DNA from 3 places in the Kocuria sp. UBA1838 genome. Region 3 is predicted to be linked to each of the others. Evidence: riboswitches for the same ligand, from Rfam matches in the RefSeq annotation. Region 3 holds a riboswitch; each other region holds the start of a gene.
What was found. A riboswitch is a leader RNA that binds a small molecule or an ion and turns the genes downstream of it on or off. The one in region 3 is predicted to bind S-adenosylmethionine.
Positions count from the first base shown of each region.

Region 1: it holds a riboswitch for S-adenosylmethionine, as region 3 does, so the genes downstream of both, B3I25_RS04375 (bifunctional o-acetylhomoserine/o-acetylserine sulfhydrylase) here and B3I25_RS09495 (LLM class flavin-dependent oxidoreductase) in region 3, are expected to answer to the same signal.
Region 2: it holds a riboswitch for S-adenosylmethionine, as region 3 does, so the genes downstream of both, B3I25_RS01635 (methylenetetrahydrofolate reductase) here and B3I25_RS09495 (LLM class flavin-dependent oxidoreductase) in region 3, are expected to answer to the same signal.

Region 1 covers NZ_DDIY01000006.1:249,751-253,264, forward strand. Annotated here, with positions in the region: gene B3I25_RS04360 (CPBP family intramembrane glutamic endopeptidase) at 1-597, shown strand, start outside; gene B3I25_RS04365 (VOC family protein) at 649-1,287, opposite strand; gene B3I25_RS04370 (hypothetical protein) at 1,476-1,787, shown strand; SAM riboswitch class IV at 1,752-1,872, shown strand; gene B3I25_RS04375 (bifunctional o-acetylhomoserine/o-acetylserine sulfhydrylase) at 1,949-3,337, shown strand; gene metX (homoserine O-acetyltransferase MetX) at 3,340-3,514, shown strand, end outside.
Region 2 covers NZ_DDIY01000003.1:157,268-160,781, forward strand. Annotated here, with positions in the region: gene B3I25_RS01620 (fructosamine kinase family protein) at 1-156, opposite strand, end outside; gene B3I25_RS01625 (thermonuclease family protein) at 205-993, shown strand; gene B3I25_RS01630 (hypothetical protein) at 1,117-1,425, opposite strand; SAM riboswitch class IV at 1,475-1,591, shown strand; gene B3I25_RS01635 (methylenetetrahydrofolate reductase) at 1,672-2,625, shown strand; gene metE (5-methyltetrahydropteroyltriglutamate--homocysteine S-methyltransferase) at 2,823-3,514, shown strand, end outside.
Region 3 covers NZ_DDIY01000017.1:84,441-87,954, reverse strand. Annotated here, with positions in the region: gene B3I25_RS09495 (LLM class flavin-dependent oxidoreductase) at 1-1,417, opposite strand, end outside; SAM riboswitch class IV at 1,495-1,609, opposite strand; SAM riboswitch class I at 1,738-1,829, shown strand; gene B3I25_RS09490 (ABC transporter ATP-binding protein) at 1,837-2,640, shown strand; gene B3I25_RS09485 (aliphatic sulfonate ABC transporter substrate-binding protein) at 2,645-3,514, shown strand, end outside.

The DNA.
Region 1 (3,514 bases), on a different contig from region 3:
CGGCCCCTGAGCAGCGTCCCCCTGATCGACGCGTTGCGCCAGCTCACGGGCATCGGCTTCGCGCTCGTCCCCGTGCTGCTGGCCCTGTACCTCATGGCCGGGGTGGCGCGGGGGATCCCCGGCGTGCTGTGCAGGATCGGGGTGGATGGGCGCAGACCCGCGTGGGACACGCTGTGGGGAATGGGCCTGTTCGCGGTGATGGGCGGCGGCACCCTGGTGCTCTATCAGGTGGGCCGGTCCCTGGAGATCACCGCGCAGATCACCACATCCACCATGGAGCAGACCTGGTGGGCGGTTTCTTTGCTCGTGCTCTCCGCGCTGCGCCACTCGATCGTGGAAGAGATGATCGTGGTGGCGTTCCTGTGCGAGCGCTTGCGATCCCTCGGATGGTCGTGGTGGCTCGTGGCGGTGGCCTCCGCGGTGGCGCGGGCCAGCTATCACCTGTACCAGGGGTTCGGACCCGCGCTCGGGAACCTGGTCATGGGACTCGTGTTCGTGTGGCTCTACCGCCGCGGCGGTCGACTCATGCCGCTGCTGATCGCCCACGCTCTCCTGGACACCGTGGGCTTCCTGGCCCCGCAACTGCTCGCGGGCTGATGCCGGAGACCGGGCGGAGCGGCGTCGTCGGCCGTCCCGAAGGGAATCAGATCAAATGGTGACGGTGCCGTCCGGGGTGTCGAACGAGACGGCCATGACCCCGGGGGTGCCATTGGGGGCGCACCAGGTGACGTCCAGCGAGCCCAGGACGTCCTCCACGGGACCGCCGAGCCACTCCGTGACGCGGTCGGGGGAGCCGGCGATCTCCATTCCGCTCAACCGGACGTCCGTGATCCGCGCCTGGGACGGGTGCATCTCGTCCTCGGAATCGAAGTGCACCATGAACGGCAACTGCGGGTCGGAGATCAAACCCTTCACGCCGATCTGATGCCATTCGAGCTGCCGACCGTCGGGGAACAACCGGCCACCGGGCACGGAGGGGCGGCCCAGCTTGGCCTCGAAGGGCGCGAGGTCGGGGACCTCTACGACCCAGCCGAGCCAGCCGCCGCCGGCGTCAGAACGGGCACGGACGGCCTGACCGAACGGCGCCTTCTCCGCGGCGGGGTGCTCGAGCACCGTGACGACCTCCACGTACTGGTGGTCGGTGAGCGGCAGGATCATGTTCCGGGTGCCGAAACGGGGGTGCACACCGCCCTTGACCGGTTCGATCCCCAACCGGTTCGCGATGCGTTCGGTGGTGGCCTCGAGGCCGTCGGGCTGAGCCGCGAAGGAAACGTGATCCAAGTTCATGACGCCATGGTGGCACCGGCCACACGGGCCACCAAATCGAGCGCGAGCCCGGCGAGTGTGTGACCTGCGCCGCCCGGTCCGGTGGGCAGGGCAGGCTCTCCGCACCTCCCGAGACCTGGCATCGGGACGGCTGATCCGGGCGGCGACTGTGTTGGTCCAGGTCAACGAGACGCGCGTCTCAAAGGCTGGTGTTCGAACCGTTCTTCGGGGGCGGGTTGGTCACGGCGCTGGCCATCCCCGTCATCTACCTGACCGGTGTGGGGCCGTTGTTCTTCGTGATGCTCGCGGTGTTCGTGATCGCGGTGCTCACGGGTCTGTTCTACTTCCATCCACGTGAGACGAAGGACCGGGAACTGCACACCCGGGAGATGGAACAGCAGGAACGAGCGGCCACTGACCCCGAGCCCGCTCGCAGCGTCCCCGGCTTGACTCCCGCCCCGCCGGGTTCGGACAATGAGGTAATAGGTCACGAGAGTCAGCGCGAAGCCCCAGCTAGCTGACCGGCAACCCTCCCTTCCGCGGTGGGGTGCCCTGGGTGAGGACCTGGCCGTGGCGTCGACCGACGTCGTGCGGCAAGCGCGGGTCATTGGTGCCCGGTCACAGCACGGGCACCGTGCGGATCGCCACCGGACCCCTGATCCTTCCGAGAAGGAGTACGGCCATGAGCACCGCTCCCACCCCCGACAATCCCCAGGGCTGGTCGTTCGAGACCCGACAGATCCACGCGGGCCAGAACCCCGACCCTGTGACCGGGTCGCGCGCCCTGCCGATCCACCAGACCACGTCCTTCGTGTTCCCGGACGCCCGCACGGCGGCGGCCCGGTTCGCGCTCGAGGAGATGGGTCCCATCTACTCGCGCCTGACCAACCCCACCACGGAGGTCGTGGAGAACCGGGTCGCGTCCCTCGAGGGCGGCGTGGGGGCCCTGATGGTCTCCTCCGGGCAGGCCGCGGCCACGCTCGCGATCCTCAACCTGGGCGGCGCCGGGACCCACGTGGTGGCCAGCCCGTCCCTGTACGGCGGGTCGTACAACCTGCTCAAGCACACGCTGCCGCGCATGGGCGTGGAGACCACGTTCGTCTCGGACCCGGACAATCCCGCGCAGTGGCGGGACGCGGTGCGCGAGAACACCGTGGCGTTCTTCGGTGAATCCATCCCGAACCCCCGCAACGACGTGTTCGACATCGAGACGATCGCCGGGATCGCCCACGAGGCGGGTGTCCCGCTCATCGTGGACAACACGATCGCCACGCCCTACTTGGTGCGGCCCATCGAGTGGGGCGCGGACATCGTGCTGCACTCGGCCACCAAGTTCCTGGGCGGCCACGGCACGGCGATCGGCGGGTTCATCGTGGACACCGGAGCGTTCGACTACTCGCGGGACCCTGAGCGCTTCCCCGGTTTCAACCAACCGGACGAGACGTACAACGGACTCGTCTACGCCCGCGATCTCGGTGCCGACGGGGCCTTCGGCGTCAACCTCTCGTACATCCTCAAAGCGCGCGTGCAGTTGCTGCGCGATCTGGGGACCTCGATCTCTCCGTTCAACGCGTTCTTGATCGAGCAGGGCATCGAGACGCTGTCGTTGCGCATGGAACGTCACGTGGCCAACGCGCAGAAGGTCGCCGAGTGGCTCGAGGCCCGCCCCGAGGTGCGCTCGGTGTCCTACGCCGGTCTGGAGTCCTCGCGCTGGCACGACCGCGCCCTGAAGTACGCGCCCAAGGGTGCCGGGTCGGTGCTCGGTTTCGTGCTCGACGGCGGCCGGGACGCCGGTGTCGCGTTCGTGGACGCCCTGAGCCTGCACTCCAACGTGGCGAACATCGGTGACGTGCGCTCCCTCGTGATCCACCCCGCCTCCACGACGCACGCCCAGCTCAAGGACGAGGAGCAGCTCGCGGCCGGCGTGGAACCGGGATTCGTGCGGCTGTCCGTGGGTGTCGAGGGCATCGACGACATCCTCGCGGACCTCGAGTCCGGATTCGCCGCGGTGGGTGCGCGCGGCGACGCTGCCGGCGACGCGGCGTCGTCGGCGGAGGACACGGGGAACTGACCATGACGGTCGTGGGCAACGGGCCGCGCACGCGGCGCGACGGCGTCGTACGGCGGGCCGAACTCGGCGAGCTCGTGCTCGAGTCCCGGTTCCGGCTGCCGGACGTGCACCTCGCGTACGAGACGTGGGGCGAGCTCGCGGCGGACGGTTCCAACGCGGTGCTGATCGAGCACGCGC
Region 2 (3,514 bases), on a different contig from region 3:
GCCCGCCGGGGCACCCGGCATGGTCTTGGCGAACAGGGGCCCGTCCGGGGTCTCGAGCCAGTAGGCGTGGGCGGTGTCCCCGCCGCTCAGGGGACGGGCATCGCTCACACGCAGGTCCGCGACGATCTCACCGGGAAGCTCATCGATGGTGGCCATGCGTCTTGTCTACACCATGCCGCACTGCGCACCACCCCGGACGACTCAGTGGCCACAGTGGAACGCGTGGTGGACGGGGACACCCTGGACGCCACGATCGCGGGGAAGTCCACGCGGGTGCGGCTGCTGAACATCAATACCCCGGAGGTCGCGCGGGACGGTCAGCCCGGCGAGTGCCTCGCGGACGAGGCCACGGCCAAGCTTGAGGACCTCCTGCCCAAGGGAACCACGATCCACCTGGACTACGACGTGGAACGCACGGACCGCTACGGCCGCACCCTCGCACGAGTGACCCGCGACGACGACGGGTTGAACGCCAACCAGGCACTCGTCAAGGCGGGCCTGGCAACGCCCATGACCGTGGGCGCCAACAGCACGTACCGGCGAGAGATGGACAGCGCGTACAACGTGGCCCAGGCCATGCAGGTCGGTTTCTTCGACCCGAAGCAGGACTGCGCGCCGCCGGGGGAATCCGCATCCCCCGGCACCACAACTTCGAGCACCGCGAGCCCGAGCGCGACGCCGAGTCCCACCCCGTCCTCCACACCCACTCCCACGCCGACGCTCGAGGCGCCTCCCGCGGTCGTGGAGGACGAGGTCGCCGTGGGCGATCCGGCACCCCAGCCCAATCCCGCTCCGCAACCAAGCTACAACTACGACCCCGCCCCCGCGCAGCCCGCGGCACCTCAGCTACCGGCCGCGCCCCGGGTACCTGCTGCCCCGCAGCTGCCGGCGGCACCCCACGTGCCCCCGGCTCCCGAGAGTGATGGCGGCTATCCCGGTTACACCGGCCCCCGGTGCTACGAACCGGGAGGCAAGGTCTGGCACCCGTGCTGAGTCGCTGATGACACGCCAAGGCGCGCTCAACCGGTCGGTTGACCGGGTGGGCGTCCCTGCTTTTCGCCGCGCTTTCGTCACGCGGGTGCACCGGCGAGCCGCCGGATGCACGGCGGCCCGAACTCAGGGTTCCTGCGTGGACGACGTCGCTCCCGGCAGGTCCCAGGGTTCGTGACGACCGGGGTTGGCGGTCGCGCTGCGCAAGGGGGACGGCGTCGTCGTCGGAGCGGGTGCCTGCGAGGACGCGGACCCGCCCGCGGCCGGCGCCGCGGCTATCGAGCGCGAGACCCAGTTCTCGGGTCCCAACTCGGGCATCTTCATGTCCTGCACGTCGTGGGGCAGGATGACCACGGCAGGGCCCAGGTGCCCCCGTGCGGTCCATTCCGCCCGCTTGGGAAGACGAGCGCGGCGGGAGGCCGGCGGTTCCGTCATCGTTCGTGGGCCTCGTCACGGGGCTGTGCTACGCTTACTCGTAACAAAGGATCATGAGTCCCGGTGCGAAGCTCTGGCTAGCCGGGCGGCAACCCTCCAGCTGTAGTGGGGTGCCCCAGATGAGGATCCGGCCGCCGCGCAACCGCGTGGTCGGCAAGTACGGCGCTCGGAGCTCGTCCTCCGGCGTCCTAAGGCCGGAGGATTTTTTATATGCCCGCACCCCTCGCAGCGTCAGAACCCGCGCCCGTGACTGGCCCGCCCACGGGGACGTCCTGGCTGGTCCGGCGCCCGCGCCGCTCCACGCTCGTCTCGTTCGAAGTGTTCCCGCCGCGGCCCACCGCGGACCCGGACACTGTGTGGCGCAACATCGACGCCATGGCCCAGGCCGGGCCGGATTTCTTCTCCGTCACCCACGGTCACGCCGGCCATCACGGCGTCTCCCGCGAGGCGCTGCGCCACCTGCGCCGCACGACCAAGACCCCGGTCATGGCGCACTTCACGTGCGGTGGCACGGACCGCGCGGGTCTCGAGCGCGCCGTGGACCAGTTGCTGGACGACGGCGTTCGCGACCTCCTCGCGCTGCGCGGCGACCCGCCCCTGGGTACCGGGGAATGGCGGACCCCCGCGGGTGGCCTGGGCCGGGCCTCCCAACTGGTGGAGCTGATCCGGGACGTCGAACGACGTCGCTTCGGCACCGGGTTCCGCCCGGGTCAGCGACCGCTGTCCGTGTCGGTGGCGTGCTACCCGTCCCCCGCGCGTGGCCGCGACTTCGAGGCGGATCTCGCGTCCCTGTGGGACAAGCAGGAGGCCGGTGCGGACTACGCGATCACGCAGGTGCTCTACGAACCCGAGGACTACGCCACGTTCCTGGAACGCGCGCGCTCGGAGGGCATCCACATCCCCGTGGTCGCCGGGCTCATGCCGCTGAGCAACCCGCAACGGTTGCAGCGCATGACCGAGATCACCGGGGTCCGGGTCCCGGAACGCCTCACCCGGTTCCTGCGCGCCGACACTCCTGAGGAACTGCGCCACCGAGGGGTCGCGGCCACCCTGTCCCTGATCGACGACCTCATGGATCTGGGCTGCGCCGGTTTCCACCTGTACACGTTCAACCGCCCCGAGGCGGCGCTGACCATCCTGGAGCACCTGCGGGTCCGGGATGCCGCACGCGAATACCGAGGCCGCAGCCCCGCGGCCTGACCGCCGCACCAGCCCCGACCGACCCGTGAACCGATCGTGTTGGCTTCGACCGCCACATCCGGGCAGGCCGAAAATCGTTCGTAGCGGCACCACCCACGCTGACGTTCCCCTTACCCCGCCGCGCCGGAGCACACCCGTTGCCGCGGCTCATCACACCCCCTAACCGCCATACCCCACACCAGCTCCGAGGAGTTCCCATGAGCACCCAGCCCGTCCCGTTCCCCGCCGCCACGATCCTGGGCTACCCCCGCATCGGCCCCGACCGCGAGCTCAAGCGCGCACTCGAGTCCTATTGGAAGGACCCGCAACAGCACCCCGCCACCACCGTGCTGGACACCCTCGCCCGGTTGCGTGAGCGCACCGCCACGCGATTGTCCGAACTCGGCCTCACCGCGGATCACGCTGTGCCGTCCGAGGGGTTCGCGGTGGACCACGTCCTGGACACGTCCCTGGCGCTGGGCGCGGTTCCCGCGCGGTTCATCGCGGACGGCTACGAGCCCGCCGCCCCGGACACGCCCCGCGGGATCGAGCTGATCACGGCGTTGTCCCGCGGCACCGATCGGTTGGAGCCGCTCGAGATGACCAAGTGGTTCGACACCAACTACCACTACTACGTACCCGAGATCGGCCCGGACACCTCGTTGCGTGCGAACCCCGAGAGCCTCGTGTCCCGCTACCGGACCACCCTCGGGACCACCGGGATCACCACCCGCCCGGTCCTCGTGGGTCCCGTGAGCCTGCTCTTGCTCTCACGCCCCGAGACCACCGATGCCGTCGCGAGTCACCCTCTGCAGCGCCTCGACGACGTCGTGGCCGAATACGCCGCGATCCTGCAAGCCCTGGCCGAGGCCGGCGTCGAATGGGTGCAACTCGACGAGCCGGCCCTCGC
Region 3 (3,514 bases):
GCTCGCGGGACGGCGTGTCCGCGACGGAGGGCTTGCCCACGAACGCGCCGCGGTACTTCGCGGCGGGGTGGGTGTCCTTGACCCGCAGCTGGCCCTCGCCGTAGAGGGACTCGCGCAGGGTGGTGCCCTCGTACTCGGTGCGGTAGCGCCCGCGCTTCTGCAACTCGGGGACCACGTACTCCACGAAGTCCTCGAAGGAACCGGGGCTCACGTGGTAGGCCAGGTTGATGCCGTCCAGGCCGCCCTCGTCCACCCAGGTCTCGAGCTGATCCGCGACGGTCTGTGCGGAGCCCACGAGCACGGCACCCATCCCGCCCAGGGCGCAGTGCTTGGCGATCTCCTCGCGCGTCCACTGCTTGTCCTTGGACTGCAGCGTGAACGGGGTCAGGAAGGACTGGATGGAGTCGGTCTTGATGTAGTTCAGGGCCTCGTCCTCGTCGAACTGGGACAGGTCCACGCCGGACCACCCACCGATGATCGCCTGGGAGGCCTCCAGGTCCACGTATTGCAGGTAATCGCGGTACTTCTCCTGGGCCTGCTCGTCCGTGTCCGCGACGACCACGGAGAGCATCGCGTAGATCTTGACGTCGTCACGGCTGCGGCCCTCGGCCTGAGCCCGGTCGCGGATCTTGTCGGTCACGAAACGCGTGAGGTCCGGGCGCAACCCGCCGATGAACACGGCTTCCGCGTGCTTACCCGCGAACGCCTGCCCGCGCGAGGACGCGCCGGCCTGGAAGATCAGCGGTGTGCGCTGCGGGGACGGTGCCGTGAGCCCCGCTCCGGGAACCGTGAAGTGCTCCCCGCTGTGCCGGATGGGATGGACCTTGGTGGGATCCGCGTAGACACCCGTCTCACGGTTCTGAACCACAGCGTCCTCCTCCCACGAGCCCTCCCAGAGCTTGTAGCACACGTCCAGGAACTCCTCCGCGATCTCGTAACGCGTATCGTGCTCGATCTGGCGCGGCAGGCCCTGGTTCTCCGCGGCGGAGGGCAGGTAGGAGGTCACCACGTTGAAGCCCACGCGGCCCTTGGTGAGGTGGTCCAGCGTGGCGTACTTGCGGGCCAGGGTGTAGGGCTGCTCGTAGGTCACCGCGCTCGTCACGCCGAAACCCAGGTGCTCGGTCACGGCGGCCATGGCCGAGACCTGCATGAACGGGTCGTTGACCGGGACCTGGGCCCCGTCACGCACGGCCGGAGCCGCGGAGTTCTTGTAGATGTCGTAGATGCCCACCACGTCCGCAAGGAACAGGGCGTCGAACTTGCCCCGCTCCAGCAGCTTGGCCAGCTCCGTCCAGTACTCGATGGTGTTGTACTCGGTGGCCCGGGACCGCGGGTGGCGCCACAACCCGAAGCTCTGGTGATCCACGCAGGTCATGTCGAACGCGTTGACGGAAATCCGTTTGCTCATCTCGGTCAGCCCCTCAGCAGGAACACGACCCGCGCCCCGTGCACCACCTACGGCGGCCTACCTTGCGGGTCCAGCGCGCTTGTGTGGCGCCGTACTTGCCGCATGCGGTGTGTCATGCGGCCCGATCCTCACCTGGGGCACCCCGCTACGGGAGAGGGTTGCCGTCCGACAAGCCAGGGCTAAACGTCGGCACTCGTGATCGTTGTGGCATCGATCCTAACGGGGATCCCCGGTCCTCGGAAACACCTCGGGTTACAGCACGTCACGACGGCGCCCCGGCGCGTCACACGATTTGCACCCGCGGGCTCCCGGCCCGTTCAATGGTGGGGTTCCCATCCGGAGCGGCTGAGAGACCTGGCTCGTTGACGTCGCAGCAACCAGCCCCACGCGGGCAAGGTGCTAATGCCAGGAACGATGGAGTTGATGAATTGAGCCATATCCTCACGCGCCCGGAATCTGCCGTCGACGCCGCGGCGGTCACCTTCGACCGGGTCGGCAAGTCCTTCCCCGCACACAACGGAGCGCATGTCCACGAGGTCCTGAGGGACGTGACCTTCACGGTGCGTCCGGGCGAGATCGTCTCCGTCCTGGGCCCCTCGGGGTGCGGCAAGTCCACCCTGCTACGCGCCGTGGCCGGGCTCGGCACGGCGAGCGAGGGCGAAGTCCGGATCGACGACTCGGTGGTGCGCGAGATCGACCCGCGCTGCGCCGTCGGCTTCCAGGAACCGCGGTTGCTGCCGTGGCGCAGCGTGGCGCGCAACGTGGCACTGGGTCTGCCCCACGGGACTCCCGCCCAGGAGGGGAAGCGGCGGGTGGCGCAGCTGTTGGAGCTCGTCGGCCTGTCCCACCACGCGAATCACCGTCCCTCGGAGATCTCCGGGGGCATGGCACAGCGCGCATCCCTCGCCCGGGCCCTGGCACGGAACCCGCGGGTCCTGCTGTTGGACGAGCCCTTCGGGGCCCTGGACGCCCTGACCCGGATCAGGATGCAGGATCTGCTGCTGGACGTGCACCGCGCCGATCCCACGACCGTGCTCATGGTCACCCACGACGTCGAGGAAGCCCTGGTGCTCTCCGATCACGTGGTGGTGCTCGCGCGGGAAACGGCCACGGGCCCCGCGACCATCGCCGAGATCATCTCCCCCGAGCTGGCCCGCCCGCGCTCCCGCGAGGACAGTGAGATCACCGCACTGCGCACCCACCTGTTGGCCCTGCTCGGCGTGGAGCGCTGAGCGCATGGCGCAGTTGTCCCGACGCCGCGCACTGCAGGCACTCGGCCTGTCCGCGCTGGCGCTGCCCCTGAGCGGATGCGTCATGGAGGGCGAAGGTCCGGGCCGCGGTGTGGCCGGCGGTTCCGCGCACGAGATCTACCTGGACTACGCGACCTACAACCCGCTGTCCCTGATCATCAAGGCCAAGGGCTGGCTCGAAAAGGTCGCCGGGGCCCACGGCCAGACCGTGACGTGGGTGTACTCGGCCGGTTCCAACAAGGCCAACGAGTCGCTACGCGCCGGGGTCGTGGACGTGGGCTCCACGGCAGGTTCCGCCGCACTGCTCGCGCGTGCCAATCGCTCGCCGATCAGGACGATCGACCTGTTCTCACAGCCCGAGTGGTCCGCGCTCGTGCGCACCCCGGACTCCCCCGTGCGCACCGTGGCGGACCTCGCGGGCACGTCCGTGGCCGCGACGAAGGGCACGGATCCGTACTTCTTCCTCCTGCAGTCCCTCGGCGCGGCGGGCATGAGCGCACAGGACGTCACCGTGGTGAACCTGCAGCACGCGGACGGGCGCACCGCGCTGGACACCGGTCAGGTGGCCGCATGGTCCGGACTGGACCCCGTGATGGCCGCCGCGGAGAAGGCGGGGGACGTGCTGTTCCACCGGCAGTTGGAGTTCAACACGTACGGGTTCCTCAACGCGAGGGAGGTGTTCCTGCAGCTGAATCCCACGGGTGCGCAGGACGTGGTGAACACGTACGCCTACGCGCGGCAGTGGGCGCTGCAGCACCCGGAGGAGGGGATCGCGATCCTCGCGGAAGGCGCGAGCATCGATCGCGACACCGCCCGGCGGGTCTGGCAGCGCACCCACCTGGACATCGACCCCGTT